DNA from 4 places in the Pantoea sp. X-Soil-ISGK-275 genome. Region 2 is predicted to be linked to each of the others. Evidence: predicted binding sites of a transcription regulator. Region 2 holds the regulator's gene; each other region holds the start of a gene.

Region 1 (3,548 bases), 3.2 Mb from region 2:
TACATCCGCCCGCTGAAAAGTCAGGGAGATGGTCATGTCGTTAAAGTACTGGAAGGCCATGCGTGCCCGCAGTGTGGCGCAGACAAAGTTCTGCGTCAGGGACGATTTGGCATGTTCGTGGGTTGCAGTCATTATCCGGAATGTGATTACACCGAAACCATCGATAAGCCAGATGAAACAGCTATCGCCTGTCCGCAATGTCAGAACGGTAAACTGGTACAACGGCGCTCGCGCTATGGCAAAACCTTCTACTCCTGCGATCGCTATCCAGATTGTCAGTTTGCCCTTAACGCAGCGCCGGTTGAAGGCGTTTGCCCGCATTGCCAGTTCCCATTATTAATAGAGAAGAAAACCGCACAAGGCATGAAGCGCTTCTGCGCCAGTAAACGCTGCGGTAAGCCTATCGTCCAGGACGAATCATCATCATGAAGCCAAGTCAGTATTCAGCGGGTAGTCTCGATTATTGCATTGAGAAACTACAGCAACAGGAAGTTATCGCCTATCCAACCGAAGCCGTGTTTGGATTGGGCTGCGATCCCGACAGTGAAGAAGCCGTAATGGCGCTTTTGGCGCTCAAGCAGCGTCCAGTCGAGAAGGGACTCATTTTGATTGCAGCCGATTACGCGCAGCTGGAACCTTATATCGCGGATCGTGAACTCTCGGTGCTGCAGCGCGAACGTATGTTTGAAAGTTGGCCTGGCCCGGTAACCTATGTGGTGCCCGCCTCGCCACATACGCCGCGCTGGTTAACCGGGCGTTTTGACTCTCTGGCCATCCGCGTTAGCGATCATCCGCACGTACAGGCTTTGTGTCGTGGTTTTGGTAAACCTCTGGTTTCGACCAGCGCCAATCTTTCCGGCCAAGCGCCATGCCGTAATGCGCAAGAGGTTGCTCAGCAATTTGGTCCGCAGTTCCCGGTCATGCATGCTGAAACAGGTGGGCGACTGAATCCTTCTGAAATCCGCGACGTTATTAGCGGTGAACTTATTCGTCAGGGCTAATTCATGGAAAATTTCGCCGTTTTTGGTCATCCCATTGCGCATAGTAAATCTCCTTTCATTCACCGCCTGTTCGCTGAGCAAACTGGCATTGAGCATCAATATGGCAAGGAGTGCGCGCCACTTGAGGGATTTCCACAGTCGGTTGCGGATTTCTTTGCGCAAGGCGGTAAAGGTGCCAATGTCACACTGCCTTTTAAACAGCAGGCATGGGAATTTGCCGATGAGCTCAGTGAGCGCGCGGCATTATCTGGTGCGGTTAATACCTTAAAGAAAGATGCGCAGGGCAAGATCTTCGGCGATAACACGGATGGCATCGGTTTGCTCAGCGATCTGGAACGATTGCAGATGATCCATCCCGGCGATCAAATTCTGCTGGTGGGCGCCGGTGGTGCTGCGCGTGGCGTGATCCTGCCGCTGCTTTCATTCGGATGTTCGCTGGTGGTGGTGAATCGCACCGTGGAACGCGCCGAGCAGCTGGCAGAGATTTTCCAGCATAGCGGGGATATTAAAGCGGCCAGCTTTGAGCAATTAGCAGATCAGCAATTTGATCTGATCATTAATGCCACCTCAAGTGGTGTTGATGGCAAAGTTCCGGCGTTGGCCACATCGCTAATTCATGCGCAAACGCGGTGCTACGACATGTTTTATCAACAAGGTTTGACGCCATTCTTAGTGTGGTGTCAGCAGCAGGGCGCGCAGCAGCTGGCGGACGGTGTTGGCATGTTAGTGGGGCAAGCCGCTCATGCTTTCCATTTATGGCATGGCGTGATGCCAGAGATCACGCCAGTGATTGCCAAACTAAAGCAGTCGATGCAGCAGGGATAAGGTTGGCTATCAGGGATGAGTTTGGCTTTCCTGATCGAGATATTCATTCTTCCAACCCACATAGTTGTTGGACGAATAAAGCAGCCCAGCAATCTCCGCTTCACTGAGCGGGCGCACTTGTTTAACCGGGCTGCCTAAATACAGGTAGCCACTTTCCAGCCGTTTACCCGGCGGCACCAAACTGCCAGCGCCAATCATCACATCATCTTCAACGATCACGCCGTCCAGTAGAATGGATCCCATACCAACCAGTACGCGATTGCCGATAGTACAGCCGTGCAGCATCGCCTTATGCCCTACTGTGACATCTTCGCCGACAATCAGCGGATAACCTTCTGGGTTGCTGGTGGACTTGTGAGTGACATGCAGTACGCTGCCATCCTGAATATTGCTTCTTTTACCTATCATCACTTTATTGACGTCACCGCGAATCGCAACCAGCGGCCAGATGCTTACGTCATCGGCAAGTTGTACTTCACCCACCACCACGCTGCTGCTGTCGATCATCACGCGGTCGCCTTGTTGCGGAAAATGGTTCTTATAAGGTCGTAGGGCTGTAGACATGAGCTTCTCCTTTTACGTTTTTACCAAGCCTGCGGCTTAAAAGTTGGATAAACAAGATGATTTTTGAGCGGATCGCTCGCGATCGCAGCGAAAAGAGTGAAAACTCGGCAGTCGATTAAAAAGATCGAAAAAAGGGGTTGTGCAAAAAATTCGGATCCCTATAATGCGCCACCACTGAGACGGCAAAGCGGCAACGCAGACGGCTCAGCAGGGAGTGAAGAAATTCATCCCGCCGGATGAAAACGCTGAAAAAAGTGTTTGACTCCGAAGGAGAGTAGCGTAGTATACGCCACCTCGCGACAGACGGTTCAGCCTCTGCTCGCAACGCTCTTTAACAATTTATCAGGCAATCTGTGTGGGCACTCGCAGGATTGATATCAGCGTCTTAGGACGCAACAAAATATCAAAGCCTCACGAGTGAACACATAATGAAATTCATTATGACGTTTTACAGATGAGCACCGCTGAACGTGTTTCAGCAAATCAAACTTAAATTGAAGAGTTTGATCATGGCTCAGATTGAACGCTGGCGGCAGGCCTAACACATGCAAGTCGAACGGTAGCACAGAGAGCTTGCTCTCGGGTGACGAGTGGCGGACGGGTGAGTAATGTCTGGGAAACTGCCCGATGGAGGGGGATAACTACTGGAAACGGTAGCTAATACCGCATAACGTCGCAAGACCAAAGTGGGGGACCTTCGGGCCTCACACCATCGGATGTGCCCAGATGGGATTAGCTAGTAGGTGGGGTAATGGCTCACCTAGGCGACGATCCCTAGCTGGTCTGAGAGGATGACCAGCCACACTGGAACTGAGACACGGTCCAGACTCCTACGGGAGGCAGCAGTGGGGAATATTGCACAATGGGCGCAAGCCTGATGCAGCCATGCCGCGTGTATGAAGAAGGCCTTCGGGTTGTAAAGTACTTTCAGCGGGGAGGAAGGCGGTGAAGTTAATAGCTTCACCGATTGACGTTACCCGCAGAAGAAGCACCGGCTAACTCCGTGCCAGCAGCCGCGGTAATACGGAGGGTGCAAGCGTTAATCGGAATTACTGGGCGTAAAGCGCACGCAGGCGGTCTGTCAAGTCGGATGTGAAATCCCCGGGCTTAACCTGGGAACTGCATTCGAAACTGGCAGGCTAGAGTCTTGTAGAGGGG
Region 2 (3,548 bases):
TCCTATGAAATTCAAAATGAACAAAAATAGCCTTAAGTTATTGCTGGTGGGTACGCTGCTGGCAACGAGCCTGCCTGCGCTGGCATTAACTGGCGACTCAGACAAGCCGGTGAATATTGACTCCGTCAACCAGGCGCTGGACCTGCAGGGCAACGTCGCGACCTTTACCGGCAACGTGATTGTGACCCAGGGTTCCATCAAGATTACCGCCGATAAAGTGGTCGTCACCCGTCCGGGCGGCGATAGCAAGAAAACCATTGTTGATGCTTACGGCACGCCAGCGACCTTCTATCAAATGCAGGATAACGGCAAGCCGGTGCAAGGCCACGCCAGTAAACTGCATTATGAACTGGCGAACGATTTTGTTGAGCTGACCGGTAATGCCTTCATTCAGCAGCAGGACAGCAACATCAAAGGCGACCGCATCACTTACCTGGTGAAAGAGCAGAAGATGCAGGCGTTCAGCCAGGGTGACAGCAAGCGCGTGACCACCGTTCTGGTTCCGTCGCAGCTGCAGGACAAAAACGGTTCGTCCGCGAGCCCTAAAAAGAGTAACTGATTGCTATGGCAACACTAATCGCTGAGAACCTGGCGAAAGCCTACAAAGGCCGCCGCGTGGTGGAAGATGTTAGCCTGCAGGTAAAATCCGGCGAGATTGTCGGCCTGCTGGGCCCAAACGGTGCCGGTAAAACCACCACTTTTTACATGGTGGTCGGAATTGTGCCACGCGATGCGGGCCGCATTGTGATTGATGATGAAGACATCAGCATCCTGCCGCTGCATGCGCGTGCCCGTCGCGGTATCGGCTATCTGCCGCAGGAAGCCTCGATCTTCCGCCGCCTGAGCGTGTACGACAACCTGATGGCGGTGCTGCAGATCCGTGATGATCTGACAGAAGAGCAGCGTCAGGATCGTGCCAACGAGCTGATGGAAGAGTTCCATATCGGCCATCTGCGCGACAGCATGGGCCAGGCGCTGTCGGGTGGTGAACGCCGTCGTGTGGAAATTGCCCGCGCGCTGGCGGCTAATCCGAAATTCATCCTGCTGGATGAGCCTTTTGCCGGTGTTGACCCGATTTCGGTTATCGACATCAAAAAAATCATCGAGCATCTGCGTGACAGCGGCCTTGGCGTGCTGATTACCGACCACAACGTGCGTGAAACCCTCGCGGTGTGTGAACGCGCGTATATCGTTAGCCAGGGTCATTTAATTGCCCATGGCACGCCTGATGAAATTCTTGTAGATGAGCAGGTTAAGCGTGTTTATTTGGGCGAAGAGTTCAGACTCTGATAAGGTGTCGTAACACCCTACGTTTGCTTAGGAAATTCTAACCGAATTATGAAGCAAGGTTTGCAACTCAGGCTCAGCCAACAGCTGGCGATGACTCCACAGTTGCAGCAAGCCATTCGCTTGCTGCAACTCTCTACGCTTGAACTCCAGCAAGAACTCCAACTGGCGCTGGAAAGCAATCCGCTGCTTGAACAAACCGATCTGCACGAAGAAATCGACGCGCGAGAATTTCAGGAACAAGAGAGTGATTCATTAGACACACGTGAAGCACTTGAACAGAAAGACATGCCTGAAGATCTCCCGCTCGACGCCACCTGGGACGAAATCTACACGGCGGGCACGCCGTCAGGCACCGGCACCGATTACCAGGATGACGAACTGCCAATCTATCAGGGCGAAACCACGCAATCGCTGCAGGATTATCTTATGTGGCAAGTGGAGTTAACGCCGTTCACTGATACCGATCGCGCCATCGCCACATCCATTGTTGATGCCATTGACGACACCGGCTATCTCACCGTCAACTTACAAGATATTTATGACAGTATTGGCGATGAAGAGCTGACGCTGGAAGAAGTTGAAGCCGTGCTTAAGCGCGTGCAGCGTTTTGATCCAGTCGGCGTTGGTGCCCGTGATTTGCGTGATTGCCTGTTAGTCCAGCTGTCGCAATATGATGCCGCCACGCCCATGCTGGCGGAAGCGCGCCTGATTGTGAGCGAACATCTTGATCTGCTGGCCAACCATGATTTCCGCAGCCTGATGCGCGTAACCCGTCTGAAGGAAGAGGTGCTGAAGGAGGCGATGTTGCTGATTCAGTCACTGGATCCGCGCCCTGGCCAGTCAATCAATACCAGCGAACCGGAATATGTCATTCCCGATGTGCTGGTGCGTAAAATCAGCAAGCGCTGGACAGTTGAACTCAATTCCGACAGCATGCCGCGCCTGAAAATCAATCAGCAGTATGCTGCGATGGGCGGAGCTGGCCGTAATGAAAGCGATAATCAGTATATTCGTAGCAACTTACAGGAAGCCAAGTGGCTGATTAAGAGCCTGGAGAGCCGTAACGACACGCTGCTGAAAGTGACACGCTGTATCGTTGAACAGCAGCAGGCATTTTTTGAGCAGGGTGAGGAGTACATGCGTCCGATGGTGCTGGCGGATATCGCTCAGGCTGTTGATATGCACGAATCCACTATTTCCCGCGTGACCACGCAAAAGTATTTACACAGCCCGCGTGGCATCTTTGAACTGAAGTATTTTTTCTCCAGTCACGTCAACACCGAGGGCGGCGGCGAAGCCTCGTCTACGGCGATTCGTGCATTAGTGAAAAAATTGATCTCGGCGGAAAACCCCGCAAAACCCTTGAGCGACAGCAAACTGACCTCCATGTTATCCGAACAGGGCATCATGGTAGCGCGACGTACGGTTGCTAAATATCGCGAGTCTTTATCTATACCGCCATCAAACCAGCGTAAACAGCTGGTTTGACCGAACGAAGAAGGAAGACCTATGCAGCTAAACCTTACCGGACTTAATGTTGAGATTACCGAACCTCTGCGTGAATTTGTAAATACCAAATTTGCCAAACTGGAACACTATTTTGATCGTATCAATCAGGTTTATATTGTTCTGAAGGTTGAGAAGGTGACGCAGATTGCGGATGCAACACTGCACGTCAACGGCGGGGAGCTGCACGCCACATCGGAAGCGGAAGACATGTACGCGGCCATCGACGGGTTAATCGACAAGCTTTCCCGTCAGCTGACCAAACACAAAGACAAACTGAAAAAACACTAACCTTCACGCTTGCAGAGTGCTGACTGATTCGGCACTTAGAGCTTAATGGGGCGGATATTACCGCCCCGTTTTGTCATCTGCGCAAGCGCCAGCGGGCGAACGGCAATGAAATCAATCGCCTGAACCTCGCGGCTATGTGAACTCGCAAGTGAAACGATGATGAACAACGATCTAACACTGGAATTGAGCTCGGTCCTTTCACTGGACTGTACCCGTAGCGGCGTACACTGCCAGAGTAAAAAACGCGCGCTGGAAATTATCAGCGAGCTGGCAGCGAAGCAGCTCAATCTGCCGCACCAGACGCTTTTCGAAGCCATCCTGACCCGCGAACGTATGGGCAGTACCGGTATTGGCAACGGCATTGCCATTCCACATGGCAAGCTGGAGGAGGACACATTACGCGCTGTCGGCGTGTTTATCAGCCTCGATCAGCCTATCGCTTTTGATGCGGTAGACAATCA
Region 3 (3,548 bases), 3.5 Mb from region 2:
CAGTACCTGACGCACGCATGTTGGTCAGTTTCTTACCGGTCAGGCAGTTTACTGTCAGGTCGTTAGAACGGCTGTGAATACCAATGATCTGGCCTTCATATACTTCCGCACCGTGACCCAGGAACAGCTTACCGCGATCCTGCAGACCGAACAGGGCGAACGCGACCGCTTTACCCTGACCGTTTGAGATCAGCACGCCGTTCTGACGCTGGCCCACTTCGCCTGGACGAACGTCGTCGTAGTGGCTGAAGGTGGAGTACAGCAGACCGGTACCTGAAGTCATGGTCATGAATTCGTTACGGAAGCCGATCAGACCACGGCTTGGGATCATGTAGTCAAGACGTACACGGCCTTTGCCATCTGGATCCATGTTTTTCAGGTCGCCTTTACGCTCACCCATCGCTTGCATCACAGAACCCTGGTGGGTTTCTTCGATGTCGAGGGTCACGTTTTCGAATGGCTCCTGCTTACGGCCTTCGTGCTCACGGAAGATTACTTTCGGACGGGATACCGCCAGCTCGAAACCTTCACGACGCATGTTCTCGATCAGAACTGACAAGTGCAGCTCACCACGACCAGAAACGCGGAACGCATCCGAATCTTCGGTTTCTTCAACGCGCAGTGCCACGTTGTGGACCAGCTCTTTGTTCAAACGCTCCAGAATCTGGCGCGAAGTCACGAACTTACCTTCTTTACCGCAGAACGGTGAGGTGTTCACGTTGAAGAACATGGTTACGGTTGGTTCGTCGACGCTCAGGGCTGGCAACGCTTCCACATTCTGCGTGTCGCAGATGGTGTCAGAGATGTTCAGCTCGCCCAGACCGGTGATCGCGATGATGTCGCCCGCTTCTGCCAGGGTGCTTTCGATACGCTCCAGACCAAGGTGGCCCAGCACTTTACCGACTTTACCGTTACGGGTTTTGCCTTCGCTATCAATGATAGTGACTTGCTGGTTCGGCTTCACGGTACCGCGCTTGATGCGGCCGATGCCGATCACGCCCAGATAGTTGTTGTAGTCCAGCTGCGAGATTTGCATCTGCAGTGGCGCTTCAACTTCAACCTGAGGTGGAGAAACGTGGTCAACAATCGCCTGATACAGCGGGGTCATGTCGTCAGCCATGTCGGTGTGTTCCAGACCCGCGATACCGTTCAGCGCCGAAGCGAAGATGATCGGGAAGTCCAGCTGCTCGTCAGTCGCATCCAGGTTAACGAACAGGTCAAATACCTGATCAACAACCCAATCAGGACGCGCGCCCGGACGGTCAACTTTGTTGATAACCACAATCGGCTTCAAACCATGAGCAAATGCTTTCTTGGTTACGAAGCGGGTTTGCGGCATAGGGCCATCCATCGCATCTACAACCAGCAGCACCGAATCCACCATGGACATGACGCGCTCCACTTCACCACCGAAGTCGGCGTGTCCTGGGGTATCAACGATGTTGATACGGTAGTCATTCCATTTGATGGCGGTGTTTTTTGCGAGGATGGTAATCCCACGCTCTTTCTCCAAATCGTTGGAGTCCATTACGCGCTCAGTCGCTTCGGTACGAGCATCAAAAGTACCGGACTGTTGGAGCAGCTTGTCAACCAGGGTGGTCTTACCATGGTCAACGTGCGCGATGATGGCGATGTTACGCAAATTTTCGATCACAGCTTTGCCTCAGGCATTATAGAAATAACGCGGTATTGTACACGGATTAAGCGGAAGACTGAACATGATCACAGATTTCGCCGAAAGTTTCTCGTAGCGCTGGTTTTTAGCACCGTTTACGGTGCATTAATCTGCACTGCGATGGCAATTTGCACCAATTTAGTGCTTAACTTCACCTATGATGCACCATTACGATGCATGCAATCCATCCTGGTGCAGCCTTCGACTCACGAAAGGGCGCATTGTAGCGCCATTTTCACCATTGTCATAAAGTTGGCACAGAATTCGCTTTATATATTTTAAGCGAAAACGACAGTTATAAAACGGTTGATAGAGCTTGCCGAGATCTTTGGTTAGGAATGGTCAGCAGTCATGACACATTCCCGGCAACGAAGTTCTCTCACCATGACGATAATGACCATTTCCAGGAGAGTTGAGTATGTCCGCTGAACACGTTCTCTCGATGATGAACGAGCATGAAGTTAAGTTTGTTGACCTGCGTTTTACCGATACCAAAGGTAAAGAACAGCACGTTACTATCCCTGCTCACCAGGTTAACGCTGACTTCTTCGAAGAAGGCAAAATGTTCGATGGCTCCTCCATCGGTGGCTGGAAAGGCATTAACGAATCAGACATGGTGCTGATGCCGGACGCAACCACTGCAGTAATGGATCCGTTCTTCGAAGACTCGACCCTGATCATCCGTTGCGACATCCTTGAGCCAGGCACACTGCAGGGCTACGACCGTGACCCACGCTCCATTGCTAAGCGTGCAGAAGAGTTCCTGCGTTCTTCAGGCATCGCGGATACCGTGCTGTTTGGACCAGAGCCAGAGTTCTTCCTGTTCGATGACATCCGTTTCGGTTCTTCTACTTCAGGTTCACACGTTGCTATCGACGATATCGAAGCCGCATGGAACACCGGTAAAGAGTACGAAGGCGGTAACAAAGGTCACCGTCCAGGTCTGAAAGGCGGTTACTTCCCAGTGCCACCGGTTGACTCAGCACAGGACATCCGTTCTGCCATGTGTCTGACCATGGAGCAGATGGGTCTGGTGGTTGAAGCACATCACCACGAAGTAGCGACTGCTGGTCAGAACGAAGTGGCAACCCGCTTCAACACCATGACCAAAAAAGCTGACGAAATTCAGATCTACAAATACGTGGTGCACAACGTCGCTCACGCGTACGGCAAAACTGCAACCTTCATGCCTAAGCCAATGTTCGGTGATAACGGTTCTGGTATGCACTGCCACATGTCCCTGTCAAAAGGCGGCGTGAACCTGTTCTCTGGCGACAAGTACGGCGGCCTGTCTGAAACTGCTCTGTTCTACATCGGCGGTATCATTAAGCACGCTAAAGCGATTAACGCCCTGGCGAACCCAACCACCAACTCATACAAGCGTCTGGTCCCAGGCTACGAAGCGCCCGTTATGCTGGCTTACTCTGCCCGTAACCGTTCTGCTTCTATCCGTATCCCAGTGGTTGCTAGCCCGAAAGCACGTCGTATCGAAGCACGCTTCCCGGATCCAGCGGCTAACCCATACCTGGCATTCACCGCGCTGCTGATGGCCGGTCTTGATGGTGTTATCAACAAGATCCACCCTGGCGATGCGATGGACAAAAACCTGTATGACCTGCCTCCGGAAGAAGAAGCTGAGATTCCAAAAGTTGCAGGTTCTCTGGAAGAAGCATTGAACGCACTGAACGAAGACCGCGAGTTCCTGACCCGTGGCGGTGTGTTCACTGATGACGCTATCGATGCATACATCGAACTGCGTAAGTCAGACGTTGACCGCGTGCGTATGACTCCGCACCCAGTTGAGTTCGAACTGTACTACAGCGTTTAATCAGCATTAAAGATTCGCGGATTTTGCATCGCCGCAAGGCGGCAA
Region 4 (3,548 bases), 540 kb from region 2:
GGCTGGCGGTCGGCATGCTGTGGATTGCTGCGGCGGCCGAAGTGACCGGGCCGGTGTTGGTGAGCTACTTCATCGATAATCTGGTGGCGAAACATCAGATGCCGTGGGGCATCGTCGCCAGCCTGCTGGTGGGCTTTATCCTGCTGCAATTGCTGGCTGCCGGTTTGCACTATTTTCAGGCATTGCTGTTTAACCGCGCGGCGATTGGCGTGGTGCAGCAATTGCGCGTAGACGTGATGAACGCGGCGTTGCGCCAGCCTCTCAGCGCCTTCGATACGCAGCCGGTCGGACAAATTATCTCGCGCGTTACCAACGACACCGAAGTGATCAAAGATCTCTACGTCACCGTGGTAGCAACGGTGTTGCGCGCCGCCGCGTTGATTGGTGCGATGCTGGTGGCGATGTTCTCCCTCGACTGGCGCATGGCGCTGGTGGCGATCGTAATTTTCCCGCTGGTGCTGACGGTGATGCTGATTTATCAGCGCTTCAGTACGCCGATTGCGCGTCGCGTGCGCAGCTATCTGGCGGACATCAACAACGGCTTTAATGAAGTGATCAACGGCATGAGCGTGATCCAGCAGTTCCGCCAGCAGGCGCGCTTTGGTGAGCGCATGGGCGAAGCCAGCCGTTCGCACTATCTGGCGCGGATGGAAACGCTGCGGCTGGATGGCTTTTTATTGCGCCCGTTGCTGAGTCTGTTTTCGGCCATGATTTTGTGCGGTTTGCTGATGCTGTTTAGCTTCGCTACGCCGGGCGTGTTTGAAGTCGGCGTGCTTTACGCCTTCATTACCTATCTTGGCCGCCTCAACGAGCCGCTGATTGAACTCACCACGCAGCAGTCGATGCTACAACAAGCTGTGGTGTCCGGCGAGCGCATCTTCGAACTGATGGATGCGGAACAGCAAGGTTATGGCAGCGATATTCAGCCGTTGGCTTCCGGCAGCATTTCGCTGCGCGATGTGAGCTTTGCCTATCGCGATAACCGCGATGTGCTCAGCAACATCAATCTTGAAGTGCCCGCGCGTCATTTTGTTGCGCTGGTGGGGCATACCGGCAGCGGAAAAAGTACGCTGGCGAATTTGCTGATGGGCTATTACCCGGTGACGCGCGGCAGCATTGAGCTGGATGGTCGCCCGCTGCTCCAGCTGTCGCACGCCGCCTTACGTCAAAGCGTTGCGATGGTGCAACAGGATCCGGTTGTGCTGGCGGATTCGCTGCTGGCCAACGTGCGTTTGGGGCGCAATATCCCGGAAGACCAGGTGTGGCAGGCGCTGGAGACGGTGCAGCTGGCACCGCTGGCGCGCAGCATGGCAGACGGCATCCATACGCGTTTAGGCGAGCAGGGCAATAATCTGTCGGTTGGGCAGAAACAGCTACTGGCGCTGGCGCGCGTGTTGGTGTCATTGCCGCAGATCCTGATCCTCGACGAAGCCACGGCCAATATCGATTCCGGTACGGAACAGGCGATTCAGCACGCGTTACGTGCACTACGCCAGCACAGCACGCTGGTGGTGATCGCGCATCGCCTTTCCACCATCACCGAAGCCGATCAGATTTTAGTGCTGCATCGCGGTCAGGTGGTGGAGCGCGGTACGCATGCTGAGCTGCTGGCCGAGCAGGGCCGCTACTGGCAGATGTATCAGCTGCAGCAGGCCGGCGATGAACTCGCGGCGGGCATCCCCGTACAAGCTGAAGGGTGAATTGCACCTTTTTTGCACAGTTTTATCGGAATGTTCTGTATTGATGCACTTCTTTGAGGCTTGAAGCACCAAAGAAGTGCAATATTGCAACACCTTTCCTACACCTCCTCCCCAATCTGCGCTGTGCTTCACATAACGAAGCGTGATGCAGCGCGCCTATGCTACTGACATTCCCCTTTTTTTATTTATGGCACAGCCTTTGCTTATATCCCTACGTGTCCGCGAAGACTCACTCAATTTCTTATCCGGAGGGGAACGTATGAAGCTGGTTACCGTGGTAATCAAACCATTTAAGCTGGAGGACGTGCGTGAAGCCTTATCCTCTATTGGCATTCAGGGACTGACAGTTACCGAGGTTAAAGGTTTCGGTCGCCAGAAAGGTCACGCAGAGCTTTATCGCGGTGCCGAGTACAGCGTTAACTTCCTGCCTAAAGTAAAAATTGATATCGCTATTGCGGACGACCAACTTGATGAAGTGGTCGATGTCATCAGCAAAGCCGCGTATACCGGCAAAATTGGCGACGGCAAGATTTTCGTCGCAGAACTGCAGCGCGTCATTCGTATTCGTACCGGCGAGACCGACGAAGCAGCACTGTAACTGGGGCTCTGAATTGTGATGGGATGGAAAGAAATGAATAAACTGATAACGAAGTTGGGCCTCACCAGCCTTGCGCTGTTACCTTCTCTGGCGATGGCGGCAGCGCCTGCCGTCGCGGATAAAGCCGACAACGCCTTTATGATGATCTGTACCGCGCTGGTACTGTTTATGTCGATTCCAGGCATTGCGCTGTTCTACGGCGGTTTGATCCGCGGTAAGAACGTGCTGTCGATGTTGACGCAGGTGGCAGTGACCTTCTCGCTGGTGTGCGTGCTGTGGGTGATTTACGGCTACTCGCTGGCCTTCAGTGAAGGCAACTCCTTCTTCGGTAGCTTCCAGTGGGCGATGCTGAAAAATATTGAGCTGAAAGCGGTGATGGGCAGCTTCTATCAGTACATTCACGTCGCGTTCCAGGCTTCCTTCGCCTGTATCACCGTCGGTCTGATTGTCGGTGCGCTGGCTGAACGTATTCGCTTCTCCGCAGTACTGATTTTCGTGGTGGTTTGGCTGACGCTGGCTTATCTGCCAATCGCACACATGGTGTGGGCAGGTGGCTTGCTGGCGCAAGATGGCGCGCTCGACTTCGCGGGCGGCACCGTGGTTCACATCAACGCCGCCGTTGCTGGCCTGGTGGGTGCTTACCTGGTGGGCAAACGTGCTGGTTTCGGCAAAGAAGCCTTCAAACCACACAACCTGCCGATGGTGTTCCTTGGTACCGCGATTCTGTATGTGGGCTGGTTCGGCTTCAACGCCGGTTCTGCTTCCTCAGCTAACGAAATCGCTGCGCTGGCGTTCCTGAATACCGTAGTGGCTACGGCGGGTGCGGTGCTGTCGTGGGTGTTCGGCGAGTGGGCGGTACGTGGTAAACCTTCTCTGCTCGGTGCGTGTTCAGGCTTCATCGCTGGTCTGGTCGCGATTACCCCAGCTTGTGGTTATGTCGGTGTCGGCGGCGCGCTGATTATCGGTCTGGCGGGTGGTTTAGCCGGTCTGTGGGGCGTAACGACCCTGAAGAAATGGCTGCGTGTTGATGACCCATGTGATGTGTTCGGTGTGCACGGCGTGTGTGGGATACTCGGTTGTATCCTGACCGGCGTGTTCGCCTCCTCTTCACTGGGCGGCGTAGGCTACGCAGAAGGCGTGACCATGGGCCATCAGGTTTGGATTCAGCTGTTCAGTGTGGGCGTAACCATCGTCTGGACTGCAGTTGTGGCCTTCATTGGCTTCAAACTGGCAGATATGATTGTTGGCCT

What was found. Region 2 encodes sigma-54, which starts transcription at its own class of promoters, with help from an activator protein. Its sites were predicted from a motif close to GTTGGCACANNTTTCGCTNT; they were not measured.
Region 1: the regulator sigma-54 is predicted to act here: its motif matches at 2,475-2,494, upstream of AC6I8A_RS17615 (gamma carbonic anhydrase family protein).
Region 3: the regulator sigma-54 is predicted to act here: its motif matches at 1,927-1,946, upstream of glnA (glutamate--ammonia ligase).
Region 4: the regulator sigma-54 is predicted to act here: its motif matches at 1,887-1,906, upstream of glnK (P-II family nitrogen regulator).

Annotation. Positions count from the first base shown of each region.
Region 1 is NZ_AP035976.1:3,804,343-3,807,890, reverse strand. It holds gene AC6I8A_RS17630 (DNA topoisomerase family protein) at 1-429, shown strand, start outside; gene tsaC (L-threonylcarbamoyladenylate synthase type 1 TsaC) at 426-1,001, shown strand; gene aroE (shikimate dehydrogenase) at 1,005-1,826, shown strand; gene AC6I8A_RS17615 (gamma carbonic anhydrase family protein) at 1,836-2,390, opposite strand; rRNA gene AC6I8A_RS17610 (16S ribosomal RNA) at 2,882-3,548, shown strand, end outside.
Region 2 is NZ_AP035976.1:616,562-620,109, reverse strand. It holds gene lptC (LPS export ABC transporter periplasmic protein LptC) at 1-30, shown strand, start outside; gene lptA (lipopolysaccharide ABC transporter substrate-binding protein LptA) at 5-559, shown strand; gene lptB (LPS export ABC transporter ATP-binding protein) at 565-1,290, shown strand; gene rpoN (RNA polymerase factor sigma-54) at 1,339-2,778, shown strand; gene hpf (ribosome hibernation promoting factor) at 2,800-3,087, shown strand; gene ptsN (PTS IIA-like nitrogen regulatory protein PtsN) at 3,247-3,548, shown strand, end outside.
Region 3 is NZ_AP035976.1:4,138,435-4,141,982, forward strand. It holds gene typA (ribosome-dependent GTPase TypA) at 1-1,654, opposite strand, end outside; gene glnA (glutamate--ammonia ligase) at 2,094-3,503, shown strand.
Region 4 is NZ_AP035976.1:1,160,931-1,164,478, forward strand. It holds gene AC6I8A_RS05280 (SmdB family multidrug efflux ABC transporter permease/ATP-binding protein) at 1-1,700, shown strand, start outside; gene glnK (P-II family nitrogen regulator) at 1,960-2,298, shown strand; gene amtB (ammonium transporter AmtB) at 2,332-3,548, shown strand, end outside.